2 regions of the Lacimicrobium alkaliphilum genome follow, and region 2 is predicted to be linked to the other one. Evidence: riboswitches for the same ligand, from Rfam matches in the RefSeq annotation. Region 2 holds a riboswitch; the other holds the start of a gene.

Region 1 (16,439 bases), 1.9 Mb from region 2:
TTGAGCCCCCCGAGCAAGGTATACAACACACAGATGATCAGGATTGCCGACATGCCGGTGTGATAGCTCAGGTCACTCAGGGATGACAGCAATATTCCGCCTGCCATCCCCAGGCTCACCAGCCAGCCCATGGCATAAAACACCGAGATGATCATAAACATGGCCCAGGCGCTCTTACCGTAGCGGGTACGAATAAAATCACCACTGGTAAAACCGTGGGGCATCAGGGATTTAATACGTTGAGCCATGGGTGCGAAGAGCATCAGGCCAAAGGCCGCCATGCTGTACCCAATCATGCCCCAGATACCAAACTGATAGGCCAGTTGCGGGGCCACTAAGGTGGTATTACTGGTGATCCAGGTGGCCATGGCGGTAGCAGTTGCAAAAGCGAAGCCGACATTGCGCCCGGCCAGGGCGTAATCATCGATACTGCGGTTATCCCGGCCTAAATACCAGCCAAAGGCCACCCACAGGATACCGAAACCAACCAGTATGGCCAACGCCAGGCCCCAGTCTAACTGTGCTTCAAGCATATTCCGCCTCCTTGCGATTAAACTTAAGCAACAGAATCACCAACAGTGAAAATGCCGCCAGCCCAACAGCAAACAACACCAGGGCCTGCGTCAGAGATCGATGTCGGACCTCAACTTCGGCAATCAGTTGTGGGGCACTCTCACCGCTGCTGTCGGTAACCCTGGCCTGATAGTGACCATCGGCGAAACCGGACAACGTGGCCTGCTGCTGACCGCTGATATCAAAACGCTGCGCAGAACTGAAATCGGCACTCTGGTCGCCTTCACTCAACTGCACCACTTCCAGGCCGTCATACTTGTTCTGAAGATTATTTAATTCCAGTACAAAGTATCCTTCCCGGGACTCGATCTGTTGCACAGCCGAAACCGGCAACACCATCATACTTACTAACACTAAAGCCAGCTTCAGGATCCTGCCCATGCTGTGCTCCTCTGTGATCAGTGTATTAACATGCTAACATTGTTAATACACTATACCCAAGTGACGCCGGGCGACAACCTCAGTGCTGATGCCCGCCCAAATCTTGCACAGGAGGCACTATGCAACAGGACTTATCTGTACAGCTGAGCAGACTTCAAAATGATCTGCTGGAACTTTCCCATATCGGCTATGACCCCGAGAGCAAAGGTGTATTCCGGCTTGGTTTTAATGAAGCCGACATGGAAGGGCGACGCTGGCTGATTAAAAAGTTTGAGGACGAAGGATTCAGTGCGCATATGGACCAGGCCGGCAATATTATTGGCAAGATGAATGCCGGACAAACCGGGCCGGTAGTGGCCATGGGATCGCATATTGATTCGGTACCTGCCGGTGGCATGTTTGACGGTACGCTGGGCGTGCTGGCGGGGCTTGAATGCATGCGGGTTATCCGGGATGCGGGTCTGGAATGTGAGTATCCCCTCGAAGTCTATGCCTTCGCCGAAGAAGAGGGGCGCTTTGGTGGCATGATGGGGGTGCAGGCGATTGTCGGGGAGCTCAATCCTCACTGGCTGGAAAATGCCCATGACGCCACTCATGTGTTTCTCAAAGATGAAATGCAGCGGGCCGGGCTGGAAGCCTTCAGAGCACTGGATGCCAGGGTGGATCCCAAACATTTTCACGCTTTTCTGGAACTGCACATTGAGCAGGGCCCGGTGCTGGAACGGATCAAGAAGCCCATCGGTGTAGTGGAAGCTATTTCCGGCGTGTATAAATGGCTGGTACGGCTGATCGGTGAGGCCAACCATGCCGGTACCGCCCCTATGGATATGCGCAGTGATGCCTTTATGGGGCTCGCGGATTTTGCCCATGAGATTCCCCGTATTATCGACGAGGATGGGTCAGACAAGAGCCGCCTGACAGTCGGTCGGGTGGAGCTTAAGCCCGGTTATGCGCATACGGTACCGGGTGAAGCAGAGTTTACCCTGGTGGGCCGGGATACGGATCCGCAGGTTATGCGAAATCTGGCTGATTCCTGCCGTCGTGTTCTGTCTGCCATCGCCCGCAAACATAATCTGATGTTTGAATTTGAACAGATGAGCTGGCTCGAACCCCAGGCCATGTCTGACAAAGTGATCAAGAGCTTCTGCAAACAAGCCGAGAAAATGGGCCTGGATTATGAGGTGATGCCCAGTGGTGCCGGCCATGATGCCCAGTATATGGCCAAGATTACCCCAACCGGGATGATTTTTGTGCCCAGCGTTGCCGGTATCAGTCACTCCCCCGATGAATGGACCCACTGGCAGGATGTGGAAACCGGCTCCAATCTGTTACTGCAAACGGCGCTGGAATATGCCAAACCCAAAGCCGGTGCGAAGAAAAAGTCTGCCGCATAACTGCCATTGCATTCGGGAGAAATATCCGCTTATACTGATAGACAACATCTTGTCGGAGTGCCCCTGGTGATTTAACCAGCAGGGGCTGAGACCGCAAACGCGGGATCCGTTGAACCTGATCAGGCTAATACCTGCGAAGGAAACAAGAGCGCATCGGCCCTTTGCTAATGGCAGTTCTGCACATGGCGTGGCCGTTGTTCTTGCTGACACTCCTGACAAGCTTCTCAAACCATTAATCAGGCGAGAATGCTATGTCAAACAGACGCGAAAACCGCAGCCAGGCGGAAAACTTCCTGCACCATCTGCAGGGGATGGCTTATCCCAGTTCCAAACGTATTTATCTCAAAGGCAGCCGCGACGATATTCGTGTGGCCATGCGCGAGATCCAGCTTAGCGATACCCTGACCGGCAGCCAGTCAGCACCGGCGTATCAGCCCAACGAACCCATTCCTGTGTACGACACCTCAGGCCCTTATGGTGACCCCGATGCCGAACTGGATGTACGCCGCGGCCTTAACGCTGTGCGTCACAACTGGATCCTTGAACGTGATGATACCCAATTGCAGGAGGGCACCCTGTCCCGCTATACCCGTAATCTGATGGCTGAACAGGAGCCATCATCGGAGCAGGCGCTACAACTGCAACGCCGGCCCAGATGCGCAAAGCAAGGCAAAACCGTAACCCAGTTACATTACGCCCGCCAGGGTATTATCACACCGGAAATGGAATATATTGCCCTGCGCGAAAATATGGGTCGCCAGCGTATCCGTGATCAGCAACTGACTCAGCAGCATCCTGGCCAGGGCTTTGGCGCCAAACTGCCAGAGTCCATTAGTGCTGAATTTGTACGCGCTGAAGTGTCCGCAGGCAGGGCCATTATTCCCGCCAATATCAACCATCCGGAAGCCGAGCCGATGATTATCGGGCGTAATTTCCTGGTCAAAGTGAACGCCAATATCGGTAATTCGTCCTTAACCTCTTCGATTGAGGAAGAGGTAGAAAAGCTGGTCTGGGCCACACGCTGGGGCGCCGATACGGTGATGGACTTGTCCACCGGGCGGCATATTCATGCAACCCGGGAATGGATCCTGCGTAACAGTCCGGTGCCTATTGGTACGGTGCCCATCTACCAGGCGCTGGAAAAGGTTAACGGCGATGCCACCAAACTTAACTGGGAACTGTTCCGCGACACACTGATCGAACAGGCAGAACAAGGGGTGGATTATTTCACCATTCATGCCGGCGTGCTGCTGCGTTATGTGCCCATGACCGCCAGTCGCCTCACCGGTATTGTCTCGCGGGGTGGTTCGATTATGGCCAAGTGGTGCCTGGCCCACCATAAGGAAAGCTTTTTATATCAACACTTTGACGAAATCTGTCAGATCTGTGCGGCGTACGATGTCAGCCTGTCTCTGGGTGATGGTCTGCGCCCCGGCTCGGTGGCCGATGCAAATGACGAAGCCCAGTTCAGTGAACTGCGCACATTGGGAGAGCTGACTAAGATTGCCTGGCAACAGGATGTACAGGTAATGATAGAAGGACCGGGGCATGTGCCCATGCATTTGATCGAAGCCAATATGCAGGAGCAACTGAAGCATTGTCACGAAGCCCCTTTCTATACCCTGGGGCCACTGACCACGGATATTGCACCGGGCTATGATCATTTCACTTCCGGCATCGGTGCGGCGATGATTGGCTGGTTTGGTTGCGCCATGCTTTGCTACGTCACCCCCAAAGAACATCTGGGCCTGCCCAACAAAGAAGACGTCAAACAGGGCCTGATTACCTATAAGATCGCCGCCCATGCCGCCGACCTGGCTAAAGGCCACCCCGGCGCGCAGATCCGCGACAATGCCATGTCCAAAGCCAGATTTGAATTCCGCTGGGAAGATCAGTTCAATCTGGCACTGGATCCACAAACGGCAAGAGATTATCACGACGAATCCCTGCCGCAGGAGTCCGGTAAAGTCGCCCATTTCTGTTCCATGTGCGGACCCAAGTTCTGCTCCATGAAGATATCCCGGGAGGTCCGGGACATCGCCCGGCAACAGTCTGTGGAGGTAAAGATGGTGGGCATGGACGGCCAGCCCGAGACAGTAGAATCCGGCATGAAAAAGATGGCCGAAACCTTTCGCCGGCAGGGAAGTGAGCTTTATCACGCGCCCGGTGACTGTGGAGAGGCCTGAAATGCCCAAACCCATAATCTGGTGCGTTGGCGGCTCCGACAGTGGAGGCGGTGCAGGTATTCAGGCCGATCTGCATACCGTTCAGGGCCTTGGCGGTCACGCCTGTACCCTGCTCAGTGCCATCACCGCACAAAACTCCCGTTGTGTTGAGCGTATTCAGGCTGTGCCTGTGGATATGCTCAGCAGTCAGCTGGACAGCCTGGCGGCTGATATGCTGCCAAAGGCCATTAAGATAGGCATGCTTGCCGATGTCAGCCAGGTGAATTTACTGGGGGAGTTTATTGGCTGGCTCAGGCAGCAACAATCCGGGCCTTTTGTAGTTTGGGATCCAGTTATACGGGCCAGCAGTGGCGCATGGCTCAGCGAAATCAGCCCTGACCACTGTAAGCCACTTTTACAACAAGTGGATCTGATCACCCCCAATGCCGCTGAACTGACATGGCTGACCGGCATTGCCCCCAACGACAAGCCCAGTCTGCAGCAGGCAGCCCGGGCGCTGCTGAATAAGGGGGTAAAGGCGGTACTGGTTAAAGGCGGGCATCTGCACTGGCAACAACAGGACTGCACGGATTACTACTTCAGCAAGGATCGTTGCTGGCAGCTGACAAGCACCAGAATCACTACGCCCCACGGCCACGGCACGGGTTGCGTGTATGCCAGTGCCATTGCCACCGCCATGGCGCTGGATTATCCACTTGACGATGCCGCCTGTATCGCCCGGGCGTATATTAATCAGGGTCTGAAATCAGCCACTGGCTTGGGCAGTGGCCCCGGCCCTGTTGCTCATCTGGGCTGGCCACAAAAGCTGGCCGACTTTGCTGTGTTCCAGCCGGACCACAAGTCTGCGCCCTCAATATGTGGATTCCCTGCCCTGAAAATACGCTCACTGGGGCTCTACCCTGTGGTAGACAGCCTGGACTGGGTCAGAAAACTGCTGCAATGGGGCGTCACCACACTGCAATTGCGCCTGAAACGCACACCGGATCAGCAGCTCGAAGCAGAGATCAGCCAGGCAATCGACCTTGCCAACTGCTATAAAGCCAGACTCTTTATCAACGATCACTGGCAGCTTGCGATTAAATACCGGGCCTTTGGCGTGCACCTGGGCCAGGAAGATCTTGAGGATGCCGATCTTAAGGTCATTCAGCAGGCCGGATTGGCCCTGGGCATATCCACCCATGGTTATGCCGAACTGCTCAGGGTCATACAGCTGGCCCCTTCCTATATCGCTTTGGGGCATATTTTCGCGACCAATACCAAACAGATGCCCTCCAAACCTCAGGGACTGGAGCGTCTTAAAGCCTACCAGGCATTACAGCAAGACATTCCAACCGTTGCCATTGGTGGTATTTCGGCATCAAAAGTGGATAAGGTGCTGGCCTGTGGTGTTGACGGTATCGCCATGGTCAGCGCCATTACCGCTGCCGGAAATCCGCAACAGAGGGTCAGACAATTGCTGGCAAAGGTGGAGTGCCATTATGCTCAGTGATCAGGAGGTGATGCATTACAGTCGCCAGATCCTGTTACCGGAACTCGAAGAAAGCGGCCAGCTCAGGCTCAAACAGGCCTCTGTGCTAATCATAGGTCTCGGCGGACTCGGCTGCGCGGCAGCCCAATACCTGGCCGGTGCCGGTATCGGCAAGCTGACTCTGGCCGATGGCGATCGCCTGACGCCGAGCAATCTGCCCCGCCAGTCGCTGTATTCACTGCAACATAGTGGCCAGTTAAAAGCGGAGCTGGCAGCGCAGCGGTTGCAGGCACAAAACCCCCATATCAGTATCACAGCGCTAGCAGAATATCTGCATACAGAGCAATTGCCCGAACAGGTCGGTGAAGCCGATCTGGTGCTCGATTGCAGTGACAATATGACCAGTCGCCAGGCTATTAATGCCACCTGCTACGCCCTTGGCAAACCTCTGATGATTGGCGCAGCCATGGGATTTTCGGGCCAGTTTCTGGCCCTGCATCCGGCCCGGAAGCATGGTTGCTATCGTTGTTTATACGAGCCCGAACAGGCGCCACCAAAAGGATGTCAGCATGCCGGGGTAATGGGCCCGGTAGTGGCGATGATGGGGCTGTTGCAGGCACTGGAAAGCATCAAATACCTGGCAGGCGCAGGCACGGTGCCCTGGGGGAAGCTACATCTGTTCGATGGCCTCAGCCACAACTGGCAACAATATGCCCTGCCCCCCGCCCCTCAATGCCCGATATGTGGAGACAAACAATGCAACTGACTATCAATGATCAAACCATAGAGCTGAGTGCTCCTGTAAGCTTAGCGGCACTTATCCGCCAACATTGCCCGGATAACAATGGGATCGCAGCAGCGGTAAACCAGCAGGTGGTGAATAAGAGTCTGTGGGAGAAAACCGAACTACAGGCCAATGACCGCATCAGTCTTTTCACTGTGGTGGCGGGGGGATAATCATGCTGCACATCGCCGAACGGAAATTTGCATCCCGGCTGTTAACAGGTACCGGCAAATTCAGCCGCGCCGAAACCATGCTCTATGCCCTTGATGCCAGCGGCACACAACTTGTGACCCTGGCCTTAAAACGACTGGATCTGCAACAGGGACGTGATGAGATTCTCAGGCCCCTGCGCAGTCTGGGGGTGGACTTACTGCCGAATACCTCAGGCGCCAGAACCGCAGAGGAAGCCATTTTCGCCGCCAGACTGGCCCGCGAGGCACTGGGTACAAACTGGCTGAAACTGGAGATCCATCCGGATCAGCGCTATCTGCTGCCCGACCCGCTGGAAACCCTTAAAGCCGCACAACAGCTGGTAAAAGAAGGCTTTGTGGTACTGCCCTATTGTGGTGCCGATCCTGTGCTCTGCCTGCAGTTGCAGGAAGCCGGCTGCGCCGCGGTGATGCCTCTGGGAGCCCCCATAGGCTCTAATCAGGGCCTGCAAAGTAAAGCCTTTTTGCAGATCATCGTGGAGCAGAGCCAGGTGCCGGTGATAGTTGATGCCGGTATCGGCGCGCCGAGTCAGGCCGCTGAAGCCCTGGAAATGGGCGTAGACGGAGTGCTCATTAACACCGCCATCGCCTGCGCCACGGATCCGGTCAGTATGGCCAGGGCGTTTAAACTGGCGGTAGAGGCAGGACGTATGGCTTTCGAAGCGGGCACCGCCGAACCCGGGCAGGCTCAGGCATCCAGTCCCCTTACGACCTTTACGGAGGCACTGTGAGCTTTTTACCTGAATTTGAAAAGCTTGACCGGGAAGAGGTACGCATGCGCCTGTATAGTTGTAATGCAGACGATGTAGAGCGGGTGCTTAACAAAAAACGTCCCGGGCCTGAAGATTTTATGGCGCTGTTGTCACCGGCCGCAGAACCCTATCTGGAGGAGTTGGCGCAGCGTGCTTATACCCTGACCCGACAGCGGTTCGGCCACACCATGCAGTTCTTCGTGCCATTATATCTGTCTAACCTGTGCGCCAATGACTGCAGCTACTGTGGATTCTCCATGAGCAATAAACTCAGGCGCAAAACCCTTACCCCGGATGAGATAGAGCAGGAATGTCTGGCCATCAAAGCCAGGGGTTTTGATTCTGTGCTGTTGGTAACCGGTGAACATGAATCCCGGGTAGGCCTCGATTACTTCTGCAACGCCTTGCCCCTGATCAAGCGTCATTTCAGTTATCTGGCGATGGAAGTGCAGCCCTTAAGCGAACAGGATTATCGCCGGTTGCGCTCACTGGGGCTGGATGCGGTGCTGGTGTATCAGGAAACCTACAATAAAACCAGCTATGCCCGGCACCACTTAAAAGGCAAGAAAACCGACTTTAACTGGCGACTGCAAACCCCTGACAGACTCGGAAAGGCCGGTATCGACAAGATAGGTCTGGGCGCACTGATCGGTCTGGATGACTGGCGTATTGACAGTTTTTTCACCGCCTGCCACCTGCGTTATCTGCAAAAAGCCTACTGGCGAAGCCGCTATTCGCTGTCATTCCCACGTCTGCGCCCCTGCGCCGGTGGTCTGAGTGACATCAGGCCGATGTCGGATAAGCAACTGGTGCAATTGATCTGTGCCTGGAGGATTTTCGACAGCGAGCTGGAATTGAGCTTATCCACCCGTGAATCGCCCTTTCTGCGGGACCATTTACTGCCATTAGGTATCACCAGTATCAGCGCCGGCTCCAGCACCCAGCCGGGAGGTTACGCCAGCGAGAACCCGTCGCTGGAACAGTTTGCCACCGATGATAAAAGATGCGCCGCGACCATGGCAGAGGTGGTCAGAGCCAAAGGCCTGCAACCTGTATGGACAGACTGGCACCCTGGCTTTTGCCGGTAGCGGCGTTAATGTCATAGTCTGTAACAAAGAGGATTATAGCCCCTGGAGAGTCGTCGTTTCGGTAGCCAGGTCCTGTTGGTGACCACAATATACAGGTAATGATATGCTGAGAAGACTCTCTGACCGGGAAAGCCTTGCATGAGTGCACCTCTGGATAAAAATTTACCCGCTTTTCGCACCGACTCACTGAGCAAAGTCTATGGAGAGGGTCCGTCAACGGTGCATGCCTTAAGGGGGGTCAACCTGGAAATTACAGCGGGAAAGCTCGCTGTATTATTAGGTCCGTCGGGCAGCGGAAAATCAACCTTACTCAATATTCTCGGCGGTCTCGATCATCCGTCATCAGGCGAGGTATGGTTTTTTAATCAGAACCTGACTCAAATGGACGATTCCGAACTGACGCAATACCGGAGGCAACATGTCGGTTTCGTGTTTCAGTTTTATAATCTGATGCCCAACCTCACCGCCCGGGAAAACGTTGAGCTGGTCACAGAAATCGCAGATAACCCAATGGAGGCAGAAGAGGCTCTGGCACTGGTCGGGCTGAATCAGAGACTGGATCATTTTCCTGCTCAGCTTTCCGGCGGCGAACAGCAACGTGTCGCCATCGCCCGTGCAGTAGCCAAAAATCCCATGCTGTTATTTTGCGATGAGCCAACAGGTGCGCTCGACAGCGTCACAGGACGTGCGGTGCTGCGTGTACTGCAAGACGTTAATCGCCAACTCGGTACAACGGTCATGATTGTTACCCATGCGGCAGCCACAGCGGCCATGGCAGATCTGGTTTTACACTTTGCAGATGGTAATATTCACAAAGTGGCTCACAATAAAGAGGTCCAGGATGCCGACACCATCGAATGGTAACCAAGCATGTCGGTACTGAATCAAAAAGTTGGCCGCGACCTGTGGCAAGTCAAAGGCCAGGCCATCGCTATCGCCCTGGTGATTGCAGTGGGTGTGATGATGCTGGTGATGATGGAGGGTTTAGTCAGCTCTCTTGCCGACACCAAGCAGGACTATTATCAGCGCTACCGTCTGGCCGATGTCTTTGCACCATTAAAAAGGGCGCCCGGACAGGTGCTCAGACGCATCGCCAACCTGCCTCAGGTGGCAAGTGTTGAAGCACGCATAAACGGTTCAGCACTGGTTGATTTACCCGCCATCGATGTTCCCATTCATGCCCGAACCCTGTCCTTACCATCATTTAACGAACCCAGGCTCAATGCTATTTATCTGGTAAAAGGCCGCCAATTGTCCTCATCGCATAAGGATGAAGTATTGTTGCTGGAAGGCTTTGCCCTGGCCCATGGTCTTGCACCCGGTGATACGCTTTCAGCCACCATACAAGGGGTAAAACGACGCCTGAAAGTGGTCGGTCTGGCTCAGGCGCCGGAGTTTTTGTATACCACCGCCCCGGGAGAACTGGTACCCGATGATGGCCGTTTTGCGGTACTTTGGATGAATCACAAAGCCCTTGAGGCGGCGTATGATATGGAAGGGGCATTCAATGAGGTACTCATCAGCCTGGTCCCCGGCGCCCGTAAAGAAGCCCTTATTCACCGATTGGATCAATTACTGGAGCCCTTTGGCGGACTGGGTGCTTACGATCTGGACGAGCATATATCAAACCGGTTTATAACAGAGGAAATTGCTGGTCTGAAACTATCCAGCCGTATTGTTCCGCCGATATTTTTAGCAGTAGCAGCATTTTTGCTCTACATCGTTGTTGCAAGAATGGTACAGGCACAACGTCCACAAATAGGCTTACTCAAAGCCTTTGGTTATTCCGATGTGGCGGTGGCGATACATTATCTCAAGTTTGTCATGATCATTGCCATTAGTGGTGCTGTGGTGGGGTGCCTCTGGGGAGTCATGGCCGGACGCTCGCTTAGCGGCTTCTATCAGCAATATTACAAGTTTCCCTTTTTGGTATTCAGTATCGAATTCAGCAGCCTGGTTAAAGGGATAAGCGTCAGCGCCCTGACTGCGGTCAGCGGCAGCGTATTGGTGATGAGGCGTATATTAAATCTGGCACCGGCAATCGCAATGAGTCCGCCAGCCCCACCTGATTATAGTAAGAGCCTGAGCTTTGGATCACGGCTGCGAGCCTGGCTTGACCAGCCTACCCGCATGGTGTTGCGCTCAGCACTCCGCCAGCCGCTGCGGCTTGCTATGTCGGTCACGGGGATCGCGCTGGGCATGGCATTGTCTGTTGCCATGTTAAATGTTATGAGCGCCTTTAACAGCACTCTGGATTTAAGCTTTAGTCATATAAACCGCAGTGATGTTATGGTCAGTTTTATCGAACCTCTTGCAGACAACACTCTTTTTTCATTGCAACGTATTGACGGGATATTAACGGTTGAGGGGTTCCGAGAGGTACCGGTTCATTTTCGTCATGGCCGCTCAACGTATCGCGGCAGCATCACTGCTTTAGATTCTGCGCCGCAGCTGTATCGGGCGCTGGATAAGTTAAAGCAACCTATCTATATTCCTGCGCGGGGCATTGTGCTCTCCCGCTCGCTGGCACAGGAGCTCAACGTCAGTCCAGGTGACGAGATTCAGATTGATATTCGCGAGGGAAACCGAGCTGTTCTGAATGTTCCCGTAGTGGCACTGGCTGATACGCTGCTGGGTTCACCTGCATTTATGCAACTGGATAATCTGAACCGTCTTATGCAACAACCCCGTCGCGTGTCAGGGGCTTACCTGAAGATCGACTCAGCCCATAGCAACGCGCTTTACAAACAACTCAAAGCAATGCCTGTCGTCGCCGGAGTCAGTCTGAGTAAAGATAGTCGGGCTGCTTTTGCCAGGGTCATGGACAGTGGCGCCGGGGCCATGCGTTTTGTGATGATAAGCATCGCGGCGGTGATCACCTTTGGGATTATTTACAACAGTGCTCGTATCGCTTTTTCAGAGCGCGCCAGAGATCTTGCGAGCCTGCGTGTACTCGGGCTCACCCGTTCCGAGACAGGCTTTATCCTGCTTGGAGAAATAGCACTGATTACCCTGTTGGCATTGCCTGCAGGGGCATATTTCGGGCATTATTTATCCTTTTTGATTGCGGCGGGTTTTGATACAGACTTATACCGGATTCCGGTCTCGTTTGTACCAGCCAATCATGCCATTGCAGCCATTGCCGTCATACTGGCAACGTTACTCTGTGCGATACTGGTCATGCGCGATATTTGCCGTCTCGATTTGGTTTCTTCACTTAAAATCAGGGAGTAAAGGATGCCACCCACAGGTTCCAGATTCTGGCTCACTACCACTGTGCTGATAGTACTGGTATTGCTGTTAGGTTACGCCCTGTGGCCACAGGCCATACAGGTTGATGTTGCAGAGGCCCGTTTGGAAGCCATGCAACTGACCATTGATGAAGAGGGGCGCACCCGGGTCAGAGATGCCTATATGGTTGCAGCTCCTGTGGCTGGCAGACTGCTCAGGGTGGAAAAGGAACCTGGCGATGCTGTCGTTGCAGATGAGACCATCATCGCCAGATTATTGCCACTGAGTCCGGCGTTGCTGGATATCCGTACCCGGGAGCAAGGTCTGGCGGCAGTTTCCTCAGCACAAGCTGCGATTCGGATGGCCAAAGCCGATTTAAACCGCGCACAGGCCGACAGAGAGCTTGCTGAAGCCGAATCACAACGGACCCAGAAGCTGTTTGACAAGGGATTAAGCACGCAAGCAGAGTTGGATGCAGCAATCCGTACAGCGCGTTCAGCCGCCGCCGCCCTGGATACGGCCAATGCCGCGCTGGCAGTGCGGGAAGCCGAGCTGGATGCGGCCAGGGCCAGATTGATCGATATCCGGGATGCGGATGGTCCGGTGGCAACAGGACAACACCAGAAAGTGATTGAGATACGTGCGCCCGAATCAGGCAAGGTTCTGCAAATTCTGCAAAAAAGTGAGACGACTGTCAGTGCCGGAACGCCCATTATGGAAATAGGCGATACCGACAATGATCTGGAAATTATTGCCGAGTTACTCTCCACCGACGCCGTCAGGGTTTCCCCCGGTGATCCGGTGATCATCGACAACTGGGGCGGCACCAGGGCGATCGATGGAACCGTCAAGCGTGTAGAGCCCTGGGGTTTTACCAAATATTCTGCCCTGGGTGTGGAAGAGCAGCGGGTAAATACCATTATCCGGATAAATGAGAATGCCAGGCAGCATCAGCTTGGCCACGGTTACCGGGTCGAGTGCAGAATTGTGGTCTGGCAGGATCCCAGTGTGCTTACCGTGCCCTCCAGTGCACTGTTTCGCCATAACACGGACTGGGCGGTATTTGTAAAACAGCGAAACAAGGTGACACTAACGGTGGTCAAAGTAGGTCACAACAATGGTATCCGGGCCCAGATACTAACCGGCCTTGAACCCGGCGAAAAGGTAGTACTTTATCCGGGGCCAGAACTACAGGATGGTGCTGCTGTCACCGAGCGTACGGACTAACAAAGCAAAGTGTTAAATCCTTAAACAGGAGATACGTTATGACCAATGAACAGATGATCGTTGCCTTTAAAGATATTGAGAATAAGTTTAAGCGCAATCAGGAAGCCGCCGAAGCAGTCTGGTCGCAGGGCTCGCCTTTTCTGGAACTGGCCAGGCAGCAAGCCACCAGAGTGATGGAGCAGGAACTCGCCGCTGTTATGCAGTCAGAGTAATGTTACCGCAGAGTCACTAAGAGCAAAGAGAAGCACAGTACATCCCTTTAAAACCTCAGCGCTCTTTGCGCCTCAGCGAGATCAACAAATAAAAAGCCAGTGATCTCACAGAGGCGCGGAGGTCGCAGAGGTATTTACCGTTTAAACCTTTAGAACCTCTGTTTTCTTCTTGCCTCCATGGTTCTGGGTAATAGAATCACCTGGAGCCAATTCGGGTTTGGCCCGGCAATACCCTCATTAGTTTTTCTAACCTTAAGATTAGAATATTCCAATCCCTTCAGACAGCGCTTGGGCGTATGATAGAAACTATTGCGTAGCGGCCACTAACCATTAATAACAAAGGTCAGCAAACCCGTTTTTTTATAAAATCGGAGTAATTATGGAACATATCCTGATTGTCGGTGGGGGTGCCGGAGGGCTTGAACTGGCCACAAAACTAGGCCACAAGCTGGGGAAAAAAGATAAGGCACAGGTTACCCTGGTAGATAAAAATACCAGCCATATCTGGAAGCCACTGCTACATGAAGTGGCAAGCGGGTCGCTTGATACCAGCACTGATGGCGTGATTTACAGTGCCCATGCTGCCCGCCACGGCTACCAGTTTCAGCACGGCGAGTTTATCGATCTGGACACCGGGAACAAACAACTCACTCTGGCAGCCATTCGTGATGATAATAATGAACTGCTGGTCGCAGAGCGGAAGCTCGGCTACGACACTTTAGTACTGGCTATTGGCAGCGTGTCCAATGATTTCAACACGCCCGGCGTCAGTGAACATTGCTATTTCCTTGATTCTGCCGGGCAGGCGATGCGTTTTCATCGTGCGCTGATGAATAATTTTGTACGTATCAATCAGCTCCCTGACAACAGGGAACTGAATATCGCCATCGTCGGAGGCGGTGCTACCGGGGTGGAACTGGCGGCTGAGCTCTATCATGTGGCCACACTGGCCAAACGTTATGGCATGTCACAGATGAACGCCAGCAAGCTCAGAATTCATCTGTTAGAGGCAGGGCCCGGCATACTGCCCGCCCTGCCGACGCGGATCTCTGATGCAGTCCGCAAAGAGCTCAAAGCATTAGGTGTACAGGTACTGGAGAATACCCGGGTCAGTGCCGCCAACAGCAAAGGCTTTGAAACCGCAGAGAACGGCTTTATTGCCGCAGATATGATGGTCTGGGCGGCCGGGGTAAAAATCCCGGATTACATTAAAGAACTGAACATCTTTGAACTCAATCGTATGCAACAGATTCTGGTCACCCCGCAGTTAACCGCCAAAGGCACGCCAGATATTTATGTAATAGGCGACTGTTGCGGCTTTGAACAGCGCGATGGAAGCTGGGTGCCGCCAAGAGCACAGTCGGCTCATCAGATGGCCTCCGTTGTGGCGACAAATATTCTGCGCAGTCGTGCGAACAAACCTCTGAAAAGATTCGTCTACAAAGATCATGGCTCACTGGTTAACCTCAGCCGCTACAGCACAGTAGGGAATCTGATGGGAAACCTGACCGGTAACAGCATGTTTATCGAGGGGCGTATCGCGCGATTTGTGTATATGTCGTTGTACCGCATGCACCAGATAGCCATTCACGGCTGGTTTAAAGGGATGTTGCTGATGATGGTGGAAAAGATCAATCGTGCGGTAAGACCGAAGTTAAAACTGCATTAACAAAGAAAGTTATCAGCCCTCAGTTATCAGGGGGCAGTTAAGCACGTAATAGGAACTTAACCACAGAGGCACGGAGAACACAGAGGTTTAGAACTTTCTTATCATCTCTGTGCGCTCTGTGATCTGTGGTGAAATTAGCTTTTGGTAGCTGCGAGATCTTAAGCTTTTATCCGTTTGATCTCGCTGAGGTACAAAGGCGCAGAGATGTTGAAGCCCTTTCAATCCTCTGCACCCTCCGAGCCTCTGCGGTGAATATTAAGTTGTTCCCGGATTCCGCTTCGCTGCATCCGGGCTACAACTATGCCCTGGCAGGCCTAATTGGTCGGATACAAGGCGTGTTCGATAACCGGGTACTGACTGATCATCTCTCGGTAGCGCTCTGAGTATTTCAGTTGGTTTAAGGCTTCCTGAAGCTTGTCTTCCACCCATTTTGGAGTCGAGCGACTTAACCCCATATATTGGTGAGATTCCTGCAGGATATATACAATTTCGTATTTATCCAGATCTTCACCGATATGATCCAGGTACCAGAACGCAGAGATATCGTCATAGGCAATGGCATTGAGATGGTTACGCTTGAGCATTTCAACAATCTTCTTGGGAGAGTCTTCACTGACAATATTACGCACCGCAAAACCTTCCTCTATCAGCAATTGCTCTCCCACATCCTGACTCACGGTTCCGATCACCAGGCCGGCCAGTTCCTCAACGGATTCGGCTTTAAATTCCATATTCCGTTTGGCAATCACTACCACGCGAGTCGGTACTAAAGGGCCAATCCAGCGGAATAATGGATCCCGATGTTCAGTGTGGATCAGGGTGAACAGCATCGTATCAGGGCGCAACAATCCCTGTTGATAGGCACTGGACCAGGGCAGAACCTGCATATCAGTGCGGTTCTGCGATGAGCCGGTGGCGGCAAGGATGTGTTCCACCACATCAACAGTGAACCCCTTGATCTGTTCGTCTTCAACGTAATTGAACGGCGCAAAGTTTTCAGTTAACAGCGTCAGTTTTGGCAAGGGTTTGTCATCAACAACATCAACTTCATCGGCATAAGTTGGCATCAAAGCAATGGCAGTCATCAGACTGGTGAATAACAAAGCAATTCGGTAGCACATAATGGACTCACAATGCAGATGTTAATTAATTGTTAGTGTAGCAAAGCCCTCAGAAATACAAGCTTTAATTTGCGCTGGTGTTGATCCAGCACAATGCTGAACTCTCTCAGATGGACTAGGCTTGGTGCACTGGTAAAGACAATT
Region 2 (16,439 bases):
CTATGCTGCAACTTAGGTATCAGTGGCAACCTGGCAGATTGCCAGCAGCGTCTGCAAGACCAGGCCCTGAATGAACAGATCAATCTGCTACTTGGCAGTCGTTACGGCAAAACAGAGCGTGATTGGCAGGCCGATAAACTGATCACTTTACTGCAAACCCAACGTAAGACAGCTGTAAGATCAAAATCCAGACCCGGGCACAAGTTGGTCTCATTAAAGATTGAATAATACACTTTCGAATAACAACAACGACAGGAACATGACAATGCAACATAAGCAATTATTTCAGGCCAGCCTAATCGCCCTGGCCATTACCGGATGCAGTCCGGCCCCTGAATCACAGCAATCGACTGTGGCACAGCAGCAACAGGCACAGCAGCAACAGAGTGAATCTCAGCGCCTGGCCGAATTTTTCGAACAGAGTTTTGAACAGGATCTGCAGCGCTCACCCATGTACCAAAGTTATCTGGGGCTTAAATGGGATTACGGAAAGTGGGACGATATCTCAGAACAGCACAACAACGAGACGGTAACGTTGCTCAAAGAGCGCATGGCTAAGCTGGAAAGCTTCGATCTCGACCAGCTCAGCGACCAGGAAAAGCTGAGTTTTAAGGTTTACAAAACCGATGTCGAACGAAAGCTGGCCAACGACAAATTTCGCCATCATACCTACATTATGGATCAATTCCGCGCCTGGCATACCACTGTCCCAAGCTTTCTGATTAACATTCACAGCGTTAAGACTCTGGATGACGCCGAAGCCTACATAGAACGTCTTAACGGTGTTGAGACACTGTTCAACCAGGTGATTGATCAGTTAAAAATCCGTGAAGAGCTGGGCGTATTTCCTCCCAAATGGTCTTACGACCAGATGATTACCGCGGCAGAAAATGTGGTAACAGGCATTCCCTTTGCCGAAATGGAGAAACGCTCCACGATTTGGGAAGACATTAATAGCAAAATCGCGCAGCTGGAAGTGGGTGAAACCGAGAAAGAAGATATGCTGGAACAAGCCAGAACTGCGTTAATCACCAAAGTCAAACCAGCTTATGACAAGCTGATCGACGAACTGGCTCATCAGCAAACACTCTCACCTGAGGGTGATGGTGTATGGCGTTTACCTGATGGTGATAAGTGGTACCAGAACCGTCTTCGGTGGTTTACCACCACAGATCTTAATGCCGACGAGGTGCACCAGATTGGGCTGGATAATGTAGAGCGGATCCACAACCAGATGCGAGAGATCATGCAGCAGGTGGAGTTTGACGGCAACCTGAGTGAATTCTTCGAATTTATGCGCACCGATGAGCAATTCTACTATCCTGCCACTGACGAAGGGCGTAATCGCTACCTGAGTGAAGCCAAAGCGCTGATCGATACCATGGAAGAAAAGATCCCTGAGTACTTCGGACTGCTGCCTCAGGCTGACATGGTGGTCAAACGGGTAGAAGAATTCAGAGAAAAGTCTGCTGGCAAGGCCTTTTACCAAAGCCCGGCCAAAGATGGCAGCCGTCCAGGTACTTACTACGCCAACCTGTATAATATGCAGGATATGCCGACCTACCAGATGGAGGCCCTTGCCTATCACGAAGGCATTCCAGGCCACCATATGCAAAGGGCCATTGCCCAGGAGCTGGATGGTATTCCTGAGTTTCAGAAATATGTCTCTTTCACCGCCTATACTGAAGGCTGGGGACTGTATACTGAGGAACTGGCCAAAGATATGGGCTTCTATGAAGACCCTTACTCTGACTTCGGTCGCCTGGCGATGGAGTTATGGCGAGCCTGTCGCCTGGTAGTGGATACCGGTATCCATGCGAAAAAGTGGAGTCGCGAAGAGGCTATTGATTACCTGATTAAAAATACCCCTAACCCGGCGGGCGATGCCACCAAAGCCATTGAGCGCTATATCGCCATGCCTGGACAGGCCACAGCTTACATGATTGGCAAACTAAAAATCATGGAACTGCGGCAATGGGCCATGGATGAATTAGGTGAAGACTTTGATTACAAGGGTTTTCATGATGAGGTACTCAAGGATGGTCCGGTACCCATGACCATTCTGGAGAGCAAAATCCGTAACTGGGTGGCTGAGGTCAAAAAAGCCTGAAACTTAGGAAACAAAAAGTCCGGCTGACGCCGGACTTTTTGTATCAACAGCCTGTGCACTTAAACTGGTATTACAAAATAAGTAGCAAAACTTTATGTTTTCACGAAAGCAAAGTATATCGCCCCCGGTCAATACGGACATGATAAGCAAACAAAAACGCTATGAAACCCTGGTGCAGGCATTGCACAGCGACATCTATCGCTATGCATACTGGCTGGTGGGTAACAAAGCCGTCGCTGAGGATATTACTCAGGAAACCTTCCTGCGAGCCTGGAAGTCGCTCGATTCACTGAACGATGAGAAAGCGGCAAAGTCATGGCTGATCACCATATTGCGGCGAGAGAATGCCCGCCGCTTCGAGCGCAAGCAGTTCGACCTGGTGGATATGGATGATGTCGCGCTGTCTGACGACGGGCCCGGCCATGAAACCCAGCTTGAACACCGCCAGTTACATAAACTCATGGCAAGTTTAAGCGAAGAATACCGTGAGCCCCTTATCTTACAGATTATGTTCGGTTACAGCGGTGATGAAATCGCAGAGCAACTGGACCTGAACAAGAACACCGTAATGACCCGTTTATTCCGGGCCAGAAATCAGATTAAAGAGGCTTTAGAAAGCAGTGAACAGACAAGAGGGCGTAAAAATGGATGATTTAGAATTCCGCCGTACCATTTATGCCAATCCTTATTGTGACAATAAAGAGGTCAAAGCAGCCGCCGCCAGTGATCCGGCCAAACAGCAGTTCTGGGATGAAATGAAGCAGCTGGACAAGGCATTGCAGCATACGGCAAAAGTACCGGTGCCTGACGGCCTGGCGCAGCGTTTATTGTTAAAGCAGTCGATGCAATCTCATAAACAACAACAGATAAAACGCCGCTGGCATTTGTCGATTGCCGCTTCAGTGATATTTATGCTGGGAGTGAGTTTTACCCTGTGGCAGCAACAGGACGTGGATCTGAGCAAACACGCCCTGGCCCACGTATACCATGATGCGAATGCCCTGCAGGTCGATGAAAATGTGCCTCTTGAACAGGTGAATGCCAAACTGGCCAGTTTTGGCGGTCAGTTCACCGATGACATTGGTAAAGTCTACTACGCCAATTTTTGTGACTTCAACCGGGTAAAAAGCCTGCACATGGTGATTGAGGGTGAATACGGTAAGGTCACTGTGTTTGTGGTGCCCCATAAAGACAATCAGAAGCTGCAACAGCAGTTCAGTGACGGTCAATACCAGGGCCGGGGAATGGATTTGCAACAGGCGAGCCTGATTATGGTGGGTGATAACCAGCAGTCGTTGCAAAAAATACAGGACAGGCTGCAAAGCCGGTTATTGTTCTCGGCCTGAGAAACGGCATTTTCAACCACATAGAACAGAGAGATTCAGGGCAGTGACGTTCTGAACTCTGTGTTCTAGCCACCTGTCTGCACTGTTGACGCCAATACCCCTGTTGCATTTTTTAACAAATATATTCTTGAACCCGTGCTCTGCCAGTGGCAAATTACTATCAGCCGGGTAATACTAATCTCCACAGATAATTAATCCGACTAGTCTAACCACCAGCTTCAACCGAGGATAAGCCAATGAACAATTCAGTCATCACACGCATTGCTGATATTGCATTCAGGTTGAGTTCCCCGGTCATTCCCTTATTTTCTGATTGTTAAATAATCAGTCCGGAGCCTTCCGGGGATTCAATCTCAGCAACCCTGAATAACCTTTTTACTTTACCGGGCCTGCAGGTCCATATTTTTACGTTTCACAATACCGAACTGTTCGTGATCGCCCGTGATGCCCTGCCTAGCGCATCGGTTCAGGGGTGACGGACGGACAGACGTATTGAGTCTGAAGCGAGTTCGACAGGATTTTCTTATGACGGAACACACAACAAAACACACCTCTGTGTATGGATTATTTAAACAAGCACTGACAGGCAATATACAACAGGATTTCACCAAAGGTTCTATTGGTGTTGCGGCCTTTTTACTCGCGGTGCCTATGGTGCTGGAGATGATGATGGAGTCCATCTTTGCCGTAGTGGACATATTCTTCGTTGCATCCCTGGGCTTCGAAGCCGTGGCGGTTGTCGGCCTGACAGAAGCTGTACTGACACTGATCTATGCCATCGCCATTGGTCTGAGTATGGGCGTAACGGCCATGGTCGCCAGACGCATTGGCGAAGGCAATACCGTAAAAGCCAATCAGGTTGCCGGACAGGCTCTCTGGACCGGCATGCTGGTATCCCTGCTGATTGCCGCCATAGGTATCAGTTACGCCGAAGAGATACTGCGTTTAATGGGCGCAGACGATGCGGTGCTGGAGATGGGCAAAAACTATACGCTGCTGATGCTTACAGGTTCGATTACCATTATCTACCTGTTTCTGATCAACGCCATCTTCCGGGGTGCAGGAGATGCCAATGTGGCGATGCGCTCGCTGTGGCTGGCAAACGGACTCAATATTGTCCTGGATCCCCTGCTCATCTACGGTATTGGTCCTTTTCCGGAAATGGGCGTAACAGGCGCAGCGGTTGCGACCCTGATAGGTCGGGGTAGCGGAGTCATCTATCAGCTATACCATTTATGTCATCACGGCAGCAGCAGAGCCAGCCGAATCCGGGTTGGACTGGCACAATTGAAGCCTGTGTGGACAGATATGCTGGCACTGGTCAGAGTCTCTTTGGGCGGGATACTGCAGTTCCTGATTGCCACTGCCAGTTGGGTAGCTCTGGTCAGAATCGTCTCCACTTATGGAAGCGCCGCCGTGGCAGGTTATACCATTGCTATCAGGATTGTGATTTTCACCATTCTGCCGGCCTGGGGTATGAGTAACGCTGTGGCAACGCTGGTAGGCCAGAATCTGGGGGCAGGTAAGCCGGACAGGGCCGAACAATCGGTCTGGAAAGTGGCCCGGTATAATCTGTATTTTATGCTGGCAGTGGCCGTTATTTTTGTTCTTTTTGCTGAAACCCTAATCGGTCTGTTTAGCGAGGATCCGCTGGTGATCGCTGACGGTGTCAATTGTCTGCGATTTATCGCCTATGGATACGGCTTTTACGGCATTGGCATGATTTTGATTCAGGCATTCAACGGGGCGGGCGATACCATGACCCCCACCAGAATTAACTTTATCTGCTACTGGCTGTTGCAAATCCCACTGGCGTACGGACTTGCCCAATACTGGCAGTTAGGGACTAATGGTGTTTTTATCGCCATCACCATCGCGGAGTCTCTGCTGGCCGTTATAGGCTTATGGGTATTCAGACAGGGGAAATGGAAAACCAGGATGGTATAGAGTCCGGCGCTGATTAGGGTTCCCGTTCCGGGACAACAGCAATCTAACCACAGAGTCACAGAGAACACAGAGGCTTAAAGAGCATTAACCTTCTAATCTCTGTGTCCTCTGTGCCTCCTTGATGCAATAACCTTTTCAACCGCTCGATAAGTACGCAGGAAAGGCTACATTTTCTCCATGGTTTCAATACCCAGCAATTCCAGACCGGTTTTCAGGGTTCTGGCGGTCAGGCTGGCGAGCAATAAGCGGCTCTGACGGTGCTCTGCGGCCACATCGGTTTTGAGGATTGGGCAGGCCTCATAGAAGGTCATAAACAAGCTGGCCAGCTCAAACAGATAGCTGCACAGCACATGGGGGGCAGCGTCTTTCTCTACCTGTTGCAAAGCTTCAACAAACTGGGTCAGCTGTACCGCCAAAGCCCGTTCCTGAGGCTCGCTGATAATGATCTCGCCTTTGATCCCATCCTGTGCCACTTCGGCCTTGCGGAAAATACTCTGTACCCGGGTATAGGCATATTGCAGATAAGGCGCGGTATTACCCTCAAAACTGAGCATGGTATCCCAGTTGAAAATATAATCGGTGGTACGGTTTTTACTTAAATCCGCATATTTCACCGCGCCGATACCCACTTTGCGCACGATTTCTTCGCGCTGCTGATCATTAAGATCTGACTCTCTGCCCGCCAGCAGGGTTGCTGAGCGCTGTACGGCCTCGTCGAGCAAATCGGCCAGCTTGATGGTGCCACCGGTGCGGGTCTTAAAAGGTCTGCCGTCACTGCCGAGCATCATGCCAAAGGGGCAATGCTCGTAGGTGGTTTGCTCGCGTATCAGGCCCGCTTTTCGGCCGACCATTTCGGTCTGTTTAAAATGCAGTGCCTGACGGGCATCGGTGAAGATCAGAATACGATCGGCGCCTAAATCGAACGAACGATAACGCATAGCCGCCAGATCCGTGGTGGAGTAGAGATAACCGCCGCCGGATTTCTGAATAATGTACACGGCCGGTTTGCCTTCCTTGTCGGCCAGTTCGGGCAAAAATACTACCTGAGCGCCCTGATCTTCTACCGCAATACCCTTTTCTTTCAGCTCGGCCACAATCCCTGCCAACTCCTTGTTATAGGCACTTTCGCCCATAATATCGCCGCGGCTGAGGGTAACATTGAGCTTTTTATACACTTCTTCACTGTGAGTGATAGAAACATCAATAAACTTCTGCCATAACTGGCTGCACTGTGTGTCGCCACTTTGCAGCCTCACCACATATTCGCGGGCACGGTCAGCAAAGCCCTCTTCCTCATCAAAGCGGATCTTGGCCTCACGATAGAAATCTTCCAGATCCGACAGGGCGGTTTCCGCCACCTGATCGGACGCCAGTTTGTCGCTCAGATGGGCCAGCAACATACCGAACTGGGTACCCCAGTCGCCCATATGGTTCTGGCGGATCACTTTATGACCCATAAACTCCAGAGTCCGGACTACAGCATCACCGATAATGGTGGAGCGCAGGTGACCCACGTGCATTTCTTTGGCCAGATTAGGAGAGGAATAATCCACCACCACGGTTTGCGGAGTTTCTTTATCGACACCCAGATGTGCACTGGACAGGGCGTCACTCAGCGTTTGTGCCAGCCACTGTGGGCGAAGATGAATATTGATAAAGCCCGGCCCGGCCACTTCCAGCTTTTCGACCATATCATCCAGTTCAACCGCAGCTAAGATTTGCTCGGCGATATCCCTTGGCTTTTGTTTCAGTGTCTTGGCCAGCGCCATAGCTCCATTAAACTGGTAGTCACCAAACTCGGGGCGGGTGCTGCGGGTCAAAGGCAGGTTAGTATCTTTGGGCGCATCAATCTTACCCAGCGCCTGCTTAAATCTGTCCAGTAATAGCTGTTGTATATTCATCGTTAAGTTCAACTTTTTTCGGCCGTTGTAGGTCGGAATTTATTCCGACAACCTTGGTAATGCCTGCCATTGCTGTCGGGCTTAAGCCCGACAATTCTGGCGTCATCCGCATTTGTGTCGGGATAAATCCCGACCTACAGTTAAATGCTAATGTTCGCGGGTTTGCACAAACTTAATATCAGGGTGGCGTTCCTGAGCCAGTGACAGGTTCACCATGGTGGGGGCAATATAAGTAAGATTGTCGCCACCATCCAGCGCCAGATTAACCTCGGCTTTGCGCTTAAACTCATCGAGCTTTTTGGCATCGTCACAGTATACCCAGCGGGCTGTGCTGACATTTACCGGCTCATAGATGGCTTCGACCTTGTATTCAGCCTTCAGCCTGGCCACCACCACATCAAACTGCAACACCCCCACGGCGCCAACGATCAGGTCATTATTCTGTAGCGGCCTGAACACCTGTACCGCACCTTCCTCGGCGAGCTGGATCAGACCTTTAAGCAATTGCTTTTGCTTAAGCGGATCGCGCAGACGAATTCGTTTAAACAGCTCCGGGGCAAAGTTAGGGATGCCGGTAAATTTAAGCGTTTCCCCTTCACTGAAGGTATCACCAATCTGGATCGAACCATGATTATGCAGACCAATAATATCGCCGGCGTAGGCTTTATCCAGCGCCTCACGATCGCCAGCCATAAAGGTCAGGGCATCGGAAATACGCACATCCTTGCCAATACGACTTTGAAACAACTTCATGCCCTTTTCAAAGGTGCCGGAAACCACGCGACAAAAAGCGATACGGTCGCGGTGTTTGGGATCCATATTGGCCTGGATCTTAAATACAAAGCCGCTGAACTTTTCTTCTTCGACGCTGACTTCACGCTGCTCAGCCTGACGGTTAAGAGGGCGCGGCGCCCAATCCACCAACCCGTCGAGCATATGATCCACACCAAAGTTACCCAGTGCGGTACCGAAAAACACCGGCGTCAGTTCACCGCGCAGAAACTCCTGCTGGTCAAATTCATGTGACGCACCCTGCACCAGCTCCAGCACTTCACGCAATTCCTGAGCATAACTGCCAATGGCGTCATCCAGCTCCGGGTTATCCAGCCCTTTGATATTGCGACTGTCCTGAATGGTATGCCCCTGGCCGGTCTGATACAAAATGGTTTCATCCCGCAGCAGGTGGTATACGCCCTTGAACTCCTTACCCATGCCGATGGGCCAGGTAATAGGGGCGCACTTTATTTTCAGTACATCTTCCACTTCATCAAGCAAATCCACAGGGTCGCGGGTATCGCGATCGAGTTTGTTCATAAAAGTGATAATGGGTGTATCACGCAAACGGGTGACTTCCATCAGCTTGATGGTACGGGCCTCGACACCTTTGGCTGAGTCGATCACCATCAGGCAGGAGTCCACGGCCGTCAGCGTACGATAGGTATCTTCAGAGAAATCTTCGTGGCCCGGGGTATCAAGCAGGTTAACCAGGTGGTCATGATAAGGAAACTGCATCACCGAGGTGGTCACGGAGATCCCCCGCTCTTTTTCCATTTCCATCCAGTCTGACTTGGCGTGCTGACCGGATTTTTTACCCTTTACCGTACCGGCCTTTTGCAGGGCTTTACCGAACAACAGGACTTTCTCTGTAATAGTGGTTTTACCGGCATCCGGGTGAGAGATGATCGCAAAGGTTCTGCGCTTATTAAGTTGTTCAAGATAGCTTTTACTGGCCACGTTACTCTCTGTTGTTATTGCTGTGCCAGATCTACTGGCAGGGGTCACTTGAATATCACTATATGGGCGCGGATTGTACCCAAATTGATGGCAGAAGTCGCCCTGAAATCAAGCACAAAGGGTATCGACAAGATGAAAATACACAGTAAATCAATCAGCCAATGATTTCAGTCTTTGCGAACCGCTCAGTCCGCCAGCAAGCGCCTCATAATCAGCGCATCTTCACGGCCTTCGGCGCAGGGGTAGTAATTTTTGCGCGTTTCAATTAGCTCAAAGCCGGTTTTCTGATAAAGATGGATCGCCCCCTGATTGGATACCCTGACTTCGAGCCAGATTTCTTCCATGGCCTTTGCCCGGCACTGGGCAAAAAAGTGTTCCAGCAAAAGATAGGATAATCCCTGCCCCCGGGCCGAAGGGGCCAGGCCGATATCCATCAGCGTAGCTTCCTTAAGCACCTGCAGGCCCACGTAAAAACCCAGTAACTGCTCATCACCTTTCAGCTGCCAGGCAAAGTATGGAGGGGTCAGACAGCTGGCAAAGGTGCCCCTCGACCAGGGGTGAGAATGACAGGCGCATTGCAAACGAAAAACGGCGTCATAATTGTCAGCATTGATAGGGCTGAAAATTAAAGGTGCTGCTGCAACAGTTGCCATAATTGCTTTTTAAGCTCCGGTGTATTGCTGAGGGTCTGTGGTGTGGGAGCGCTGAGTACCTTGCCATCAAAACTGAAGTTATCAGAGACCTGCCAGTTTAACGCTGCCCCATGTTGTTGCGACCTCAGCGCCAGCTGAATATCCTGAAACATCGGATGCTGACTATCCACCTGCTGCACAGGCTGTTGCTGTGGCTGGTTATATTCATGTTGCTCAGTCACTGGCGGAGCATCAGGCTGAGAATCTGCAATCTCCTGCTCTGTCAAAGTTCCAGCTTCAACTAAGCGGGTGTCGGGGATGTTTTCAGCCTCCGCAGCCGTAAACTGCCGGGCAGCAATAGTTTCAACACCGGTATCTGCATCTGTAGCGAGCAATGCCAGCCGTTGTGGCGCGCGCAAATGCCACTGAACAATACCCAGTTCAGTGAGAATAGCTTGTTGATAGGGACTTAAGGCTTTCATCGCTGATGAGTTTATCATGAAGTGCTGTGGGGTCGAATAGTATCCCCGGACATCGCCAAAAAATGTTCCCGACATTTCCGGCATACCGTCCTTCCCTGAGCATCGCCGGGGAAATGTTCCCTACAACCCGGGCATACCGTCCATCCCTGGACATCGCCGAAAAAACGTTCCTGACATTTCCGGCATACCGTCCTTCCCTGGACATAAAAAAACCTGCAACTATGGCAGGCTTCTTAAATGCTGGCAGGGGTGGAGGGATTTCCTCAGGCACGTCCCTGTGCCTGACCGCAAGCGGCGCTGACGCGGTACACTTTGTTCCCGACAAAGATGTCGAACCCATGGGGCTTCTCGCCCTCCACACTTCCAATGCCTTTCTCTTTTTCAGGGCATAAAAAAACCAGCCACTTTGGCTGGTTTCTGAGATTTGTGGCAGGGGTGGAGGGACTCGAACCCCCAACCATCGGTTTTGGAGACCGCTGTTCTACCAATTGGAACTACACCCCTGCAATGGAGGCAGAATTATACCCATGCAAGGCTAAAGGTAAAGGAAATTTCCCCTCAGCCCTGACTGAGTGAATAAATAATACGCAACAACACCAGAGAACAAAAAAACCGGCAACAAAAAGCAGATTATCGAGAGTGCTCTGCAGCCCGATACCATAGCTCGCTGGTAAGCTCAGCCAGTGGCAGCAGAGCCTGAGCCTGGTGCCACAGCGCCAGAGTATCCTGCCTGGTGGCTTCCCCGTAGCGCTCTACCAGCATACGGGCCTGCTGATCATCAAGCTGATTCACCAGAATGGCACAGGCCAGATCAAACTCAGCCACCGAACGGGCCTGATATTCCCAATCCAGCACCAGGCCCTGCGGCTGAATACACAGATGGGCAAAGGCCAGATCGTGATGACAAAAGGTGATTTTAGGTAGTTGCTGCCAGTATTGCTGGTATTCCGCCACCTTGTTATACAGCACCCCACTTTCGATTCCGGCTAGTTGCAGGTAGTGGTGCCAGTCTGATACCAGATCCAGCTCCGGGCAATCGATATTCTGTTGGTGAATGCGCGCCATACGTCCGGCCAGAATCAGCACTTTCTCCTCAACGGAAACCTCGATATCTTCCAGCGTCCTCACCTCCTGCCAGGTTTCGAGCATAAAGCTGCACTGCTCTGACAGATAACAGGGTTCGGAGGCCAGGCCAGCCGCAGCCAGCTGTTTTTGCATGGAAAAAAGTGCCTGGCGGTTCAGCCGGGTTGGGGTGTTGTCGGCAAAACATTTTAAAAAGTAGCGCTGCTGCCCTGCCTGCAATGCATAGCTGCGGTTAATCGCACCGGATGGTAATGGCTGCAGCTGAAAATCTGCGCCGATAAAATCCAGCCCACGCAGTTCAGCCACAACAGATTCAGGCAGCATAAGGGCTCGGCGACTGATTCAGATAACTGCCGCGCCATTTGATATAACCGTACACAGCAAAACCAAAGTAGCCTGTAAACAATAATGCCGTCAGCAGCAAACCGGATTGCCAGTAGAGCCATGCCGCCAGCATATTAATCACGATCCAGTACAACCAGTTTTCCAGCACTTTCTGGGTGACCAGGTAGGTAGTAAACAGGCTGAATACGGTAACCAACGCATCCACATACAGAAACTGCGCATTAAACCAGGGGCGCAATACGCCGGCCAGCAGAATCGAAATCAGCAACAGTGTCACCAGGGCTACCAGATGATAGAGCCAGGGGCGTGTCTGCACAGCTGTATCTGAATCCTCTTCATGGGCCATGGCACGCCAGTGCCACCAGCCATACACGGCCATACCCAGGTAATACACATTCAGCACGGTCTGCAGTGGTAAGGTGTGTTCCCAGAACAACCAGCTGTAGATACCTGTACTGATCAGCGCACAGGGCCAGCACCAGATATTCTGCCGGGCCGCCAGGTACACATAGGCCAGCGCCAGCACCACAGCCAGTATCTCCCAGCCTGACTGACTGGCCCATTGCTGAGCCAGTAACGCCATCGTGTCGCTCATTCGCCGCTGCCCAAGGCATCGCCATTTAAAAACTTACACACAAAAATGGCCTGGCCAATTTCCTGATGGCTGCGTTGCATCTCTTTAGCCAGTATTTCCATAACCGGCAGATAGTCGCCACTGACTCTGGTGCTGGTCATGCTGGTATCCACTTCCAGTTCCGGATACCGGTTGAGCCGATCAATAAAGGTTTTGATCGGCGCAATATACTTTTCAGCCAGCGGATACAGGGATATTTCTGCTACCAGTTTATTTGCCTGATTGTTTTGCATCATTCTTCCTTAAAATAAATAGTCCAGACTCACACCTAACATACGACCATCGCCGAACTGATAGTAGGGCTTAGGAATTTCATAAAACTCTCGCGGATCGTTGCTAAAGCCGCCAAATCCGCGCACCTGATATTCACGATCTAAGATATTGCGCCCCCATAATGACAGCGTCCAGTCTTGATGAGAATAGGCCAGGCGGCTGTTCACCAGTACCGAGCTGTCAGAGCGTTCATCATGGCCGTCAGAGAAGTAGAAACTGTCTTTGCCATCGGCCTCGATATGCCAGCGCAGGCTGTCAGTAATATTCCAGTCCAGCCCCAGATTAAAGGTATAGCGTGGCGCCTGAGCCTGATCTCTTTCTTCCACATAAGAGCCGTCTGCGCGCTCAAAACCTTTGAATGTTGCCCGTAACCAGCCCAGGTTAGCAAAGACGCTGAGAGATGGAGTCAGTTGCCAGCCGGTTTCCAGTTCAAGACCATAATTGGTACCATTATCCGCGTTATCAATAATATCGATAAAAGTGGCGGAACCATCGTCTCTGTACTGCAGATCATAATCACTGATCTGTGTATCTTTACGCTCCATATAGAACGCCGCCAGACGCACATGGCCCTTATCTGTATTGCCTTTTACGCCGACTTCATAGTTCCAGTTATATTCAGGATCGAATAACCGCTGCTGCTGACTGACCCGCTCATCAGGATTAAAACCACTGGCCTTGTAACCACGATAAATACCGGCATACACCATAGCGCCGCTGGCGACACTATGATCCAGCACCAGTTTGCCGCCGACGATAGTATCTTCAAGGGATTCAGCGAAACCGCCGTTATCCTGATAATCAATATTAAAGCGGTCGACACGCAAACCCACCGTCAGGCGGGTGCTGTGATTAAAATGGGTGCGGGTCTGGGCATACAGGGCCAGATTGTCGGGCTGGTAAGTACTCTGAAAATCCGTTTCTGCATAAGTGTACTGACGCAGTAAGTCTTCATCCACCGACTTGGAATACACGCCCACTACCCAGTCTGTGGTATCGGCAAACAACCGCGAACTGTCATCAGAGATAGCCCGAAGCTCCAGAGATTTGGTGTCACGCTGACGATAATAGGCGTCGAAGGAGCTGTACTCCCAGGGATGAAAACCGACATAGGTCCAGTCTTCATCATAGCCATAATCAATGTCCGAATCGGACAGTGCGCCGATGGCAAGCAGTCGACCCCAGGACAGTTGCCAGTCGGCCTTCAGGCTCAGCGCATGAGATTTCTGGCGGTCAAACCCGGGCTCATCGGAGCGGGTTTTGTCATCATTATCCAGTGAAAACGCATCGTAGCCATTATCAATATCAAAATACTGATAATTTAAATCCAGCGTCAGATCATCCGATGCCTGCCAGGCCAGTTTGATTCTGGATGTCAGCTCGTCGCGATTGCCGGTGTCATCCCGATTCAGATAGATATTTTCAATAAAGCCATCACTTTTATATTGCTGTAGTGCGACCCGGTAGGCCAGCTTGTCACTGAGATCGCCGCCGTGGGCCACGCCCGCCGACCAGGTATTGTGCTCAGCCAGACTCAGACTCAGGCGCGAAGCCTGATCAGCTCCTGCCGGTGTGGTCTGAATCTTAATCGCGCCGGCCAGCGCATTGGCGCCAAATTCGGTGGCCTGAGGGCCTTTTAATACTTCAACCTGCTGCACATCAAACAGAGTGCCGATGGCGGCGATACCGGAAAAATCCACATCATCCACCACCACACCGACTGATGGATTAACGGGTTCAGAAAACTGGCTGCGCTCACCGATACCGCGGATCTGCACATAACGGCCACGGGACGCGCCAGAGGCAAAGTTGACATTGGGGGCCACATTCAGGATCTGTTCAAGATGCTGGGCCTGACGCTCAGTAATTTGCTGCTGACCAATAACTGAAATGCTGGAAGGCACCACCTGCAAATTTTGTGCATTAAAATCAGAGGTAACCAGAATATGTTCAAGGCCATTAGTTTCGTCGCTGCTTGTCTGTGCGTTAGCAGAAAAAGCCAGTGCCACGGCCAGATATAGAGTGTTTTTCGCTGGTGTCATTTTGGGATCTTCTCGTTTTAGTATGAAAAGATCCGGTATTACGGCAGGTCAATGGGAGATGTTTGGGAGCGGTTCCCGAACCATTCCTACGCCGGTATTATCCGGATCAGGTTTAAGGGTTCCCACTACTGCATCTTTCAGCAGATACGGATCTCAGCCTCACGGCACCCCTTGGTTAATGGACTTGTGCATTAAGCGACAAATCTGGCGCGGATTGTAACAAGCCTGCGTACAAGCGCAAGCTGCAAATACTCACCAGACAAGGTATAGCAGATTATTGGTCGCTCGTGTTCAACGACTGAATCGAAAATCAGACCGGGTGTTTTACTGGTTTTGACTGGCTGATATGGGCCGTCAGCACTTGTTGCATGGCGGCCTTCACTGGCATATCCAGCGGCTCGCAGCGGCTGCGGGGTAAATACAACAGATGACCACCCACCTGATAGCTCAGTGGCACATAGACGGCAATCACATCATCCTCTTTGGCAAAATCAATATCCTCATTAGTGACAAAACCAATCATGCGAATATCCTCATGCATCCTTACCAACACCACTTTTTGCAACTCATGCTGATCTGAGCCCGAGAATAAACGCATAATATCCCGGGCACTGCCATACAAGGTTTTCACCAGCGGTATGCGGTTAAGACTGTTTTCCAGCCACTCAAATATCTGCCGCAGCAAATAGGCCTGTACCAATAACCCGAGCAGAAAAATAATCACCAGACCGGATAACACTCCCATCCCGGTGATATACCAGCCATGCGGCAACATATATTCCAGCAAAGGGCTGAGCAAGGATTCCGCCCAGCTGAAAAACCAGTAAAGCGCCCCCAGAGTAATGGCTATGGGAAGCGAAAAGAGTAACCCTTTGGCAAAGGTCTGAGAAATGGACGTCATCTGTGTTCCTGGCAGTGTTAAATTACAACAGCCAATGTAGCACTGGTATGGGCAAAGGGAAAATGGCCGAGCCCTGGGGGGCTCACCCCATTGGGCCTCACATATAAAAAGAAAGGCCCAATTTTATCGGGCCGATGGTATTAACCCCATAGCCTGACACCAATCAGTCCCTGTGATAACAGGTACAGCGCAATAACCAGGTTCAGAAATATCAGCATGCCTGAGTGCCACCTTACCAGTCGTCCCATTTTGTCATTTCTGATCAGATACCAGATACGAACACTCCACAGGGCGGCCAGGAAAAACACTATGCTGGCAAAAAACACTATCAATGACAGTACTGTGGGCTGACCCGCTAACACAAAAGGCGTGGCGCTGCTTTTGATCATCAGCAGGCAAGCCACAACAATAACGAGCGGTATCAGCGTTATCATGGGCCAACTGCGGATACGCAGACTAGCGCTGTTGTTGATTTTCCCCATCCATTTCCGCGGTATCCAGATCAGGGCAAAGGCTAATCCCAAAAGAATACTGACGAGCCATAGCACCAACACGATCCGGGGCAGATAGGCGCCAGGCACACTGACCTTTTTCAGGGTGTGGGGGCCATAGTGTAATACGTCACCGACGACAGGATCCTCAGCCTGTACCAGTACCACTTTGCCTGTTGATTGCTGCTTAAACCCGGTAGTGGCATTGGCAACAAGCTGGCGTTTCGGGCCGGCAAAGGGTATCGACAGCAACGTGTTTTGTTCAGTCACACGTAGCGACCAGGGAATAAGACGCATAAAGGAATCTGTCAGTTCGGCAACAGGACTGATATTGCGATAAAAGCCGCTGAGCCGTTTATCCTCGTCGGTGATCATGCGCTCAGGCTTAACCACAGGCGGATTAGATGATCGGGTGATAAAGTCTGCTAGCAGTTTATGCACTTGCGATACACCAGGCCCGCCGGTATTCGCCGCGATCACATAACCACTATTCAGCGCTGGCTGGTAAACGACCATCG

What was found. A riboswitch is a leader RNA that binds a small molecule or an ion and turns the genes downstream of it on or off. The one in region 2 is predicted to bind thiamine pyrophosphate.
Region 1: linked by a shared signal. The riboswitch ahead of thiC (phosphomethylpyrimidine synthase ThiC) and the one ahead of AT746_RS06095 (TonB-dependent receptor) in region 2 are both predicted to bind thiamine pyrophosphate.

What each region holds. Positions count from the first base shown of each region.
Region 1 covers NZ_CP013650.1:3,269,259-3,285,697, forward strand. Annotated here, with positions in the region: gene AT746_RS14810 (sodium:solute symporter family transporter) at 1-533, opposite strand, end outside; gene AT746_RS14815 (hypothetical protein) at 526-954, opposite strand; gene AT746_RS14820 (Zn-dependent hydrolase) at 1,074-2,348, shown strand; TPP riboswitch at 2,392-2,507, shown strand; gene thiC (phosphomethylpyrimidine synthase ThiC) at 2,600-4,534, shown strand; gene thiE (thiamine phosphate synthase) at 4,536-6,023, shown strand; gene AT746_RS14835 (HesA/MoeB/ThiF family protein) at 6,013-6,768, shown strand; gene thiS (sulfur carrier protein ThiS) at 6,759-6,959, shown strand; gene AT746_RS14845 (thiazole synthase) at 6,962-7,726, shown strand; gene thiH (2-iminoacetate synthase ThiH) at 7,723-8,835, shown strand; gene AT746_RS14855 (ABC transporter ATP-binding protein) at 8,974-9,699, shown strand; gene AT746_RS14860 (ABC transporter permease) at 9,706-12,069, shown strand; gene AT746_RS14865 (efflux RND transporter periplasmic adaptor subunit) at 12,073-13,293, shown strand; gene AT746_RS19855 (hypothetical protein) at 13,332-13,505, shown strand; gene AT746_RS14870 (NAD(P)/FAD-dependent oxidoreductase) at 13,885-15,174, shown strand; gene AT746_RS14875 (substrate-binding periplasmic protein) at 15,489-16,295, opposite strand.
Region 2 covers NZ_CP013650.1:1,342,231-1,358,669, reverse strand. Annotated here, with positions in the region: gene AT746_RS06165 (BatD family protein) at 1-228, shown strand, start outside; gene AT746_RS06160 (DUF885 domain-containing protein) at 266-2,110, shown strand; gene AT746_RS06155 (sigma-70 family RNA polymerase sigma factor) at 2,205-2,762, shown strand; gene AT746_RS06150 (DUF3379 domain-containing protein) at 2,755-3,456, shown strand; gene AT746_RS06145 (MATE family efflux transporter) at 3,982-5,403, shown strand; gene argS (arginine--tRNA ligase) at 5,568-7,304, opposite strand; gene prfC (peptide chain release factor 3) at 7,452-9,038, opposite strand; gene rimI (ribosomal protein S18-alanine N-acetyltransferase) at 9,224-9,691, opposite strand; gene AT746_RS06125 (hypothetical protein) at 9,664-10,170, opposite strand; tRNA gene AT746_RS06115 (tRNA-Trp) at 10,580-10,656, opposite strand; gene AT746_RS06110 (phosphotransferase) at 10,783-11,541, opposite strand; gene pnuC (nicotinamide riboside transporter PnuC) at 11,549-12,175, opposite strand; gene AT746_RS06100 (hypothetical protein) at 12,172-12,447, opposite strand; gene AT746_RS06095 (TonB-dependent receptor) at 12,457-14,529, opposite strand; TPP riboswitch at 14,596-14,711, opposite strand; gene AT746_RS06090 (DUF502 domain-containing protein) at 14,840-15,430, opposite strand; gene AT746_RS06085 (serine hydrolase domain-containing protein) at 15,571-16,439, opposite strand, start outside.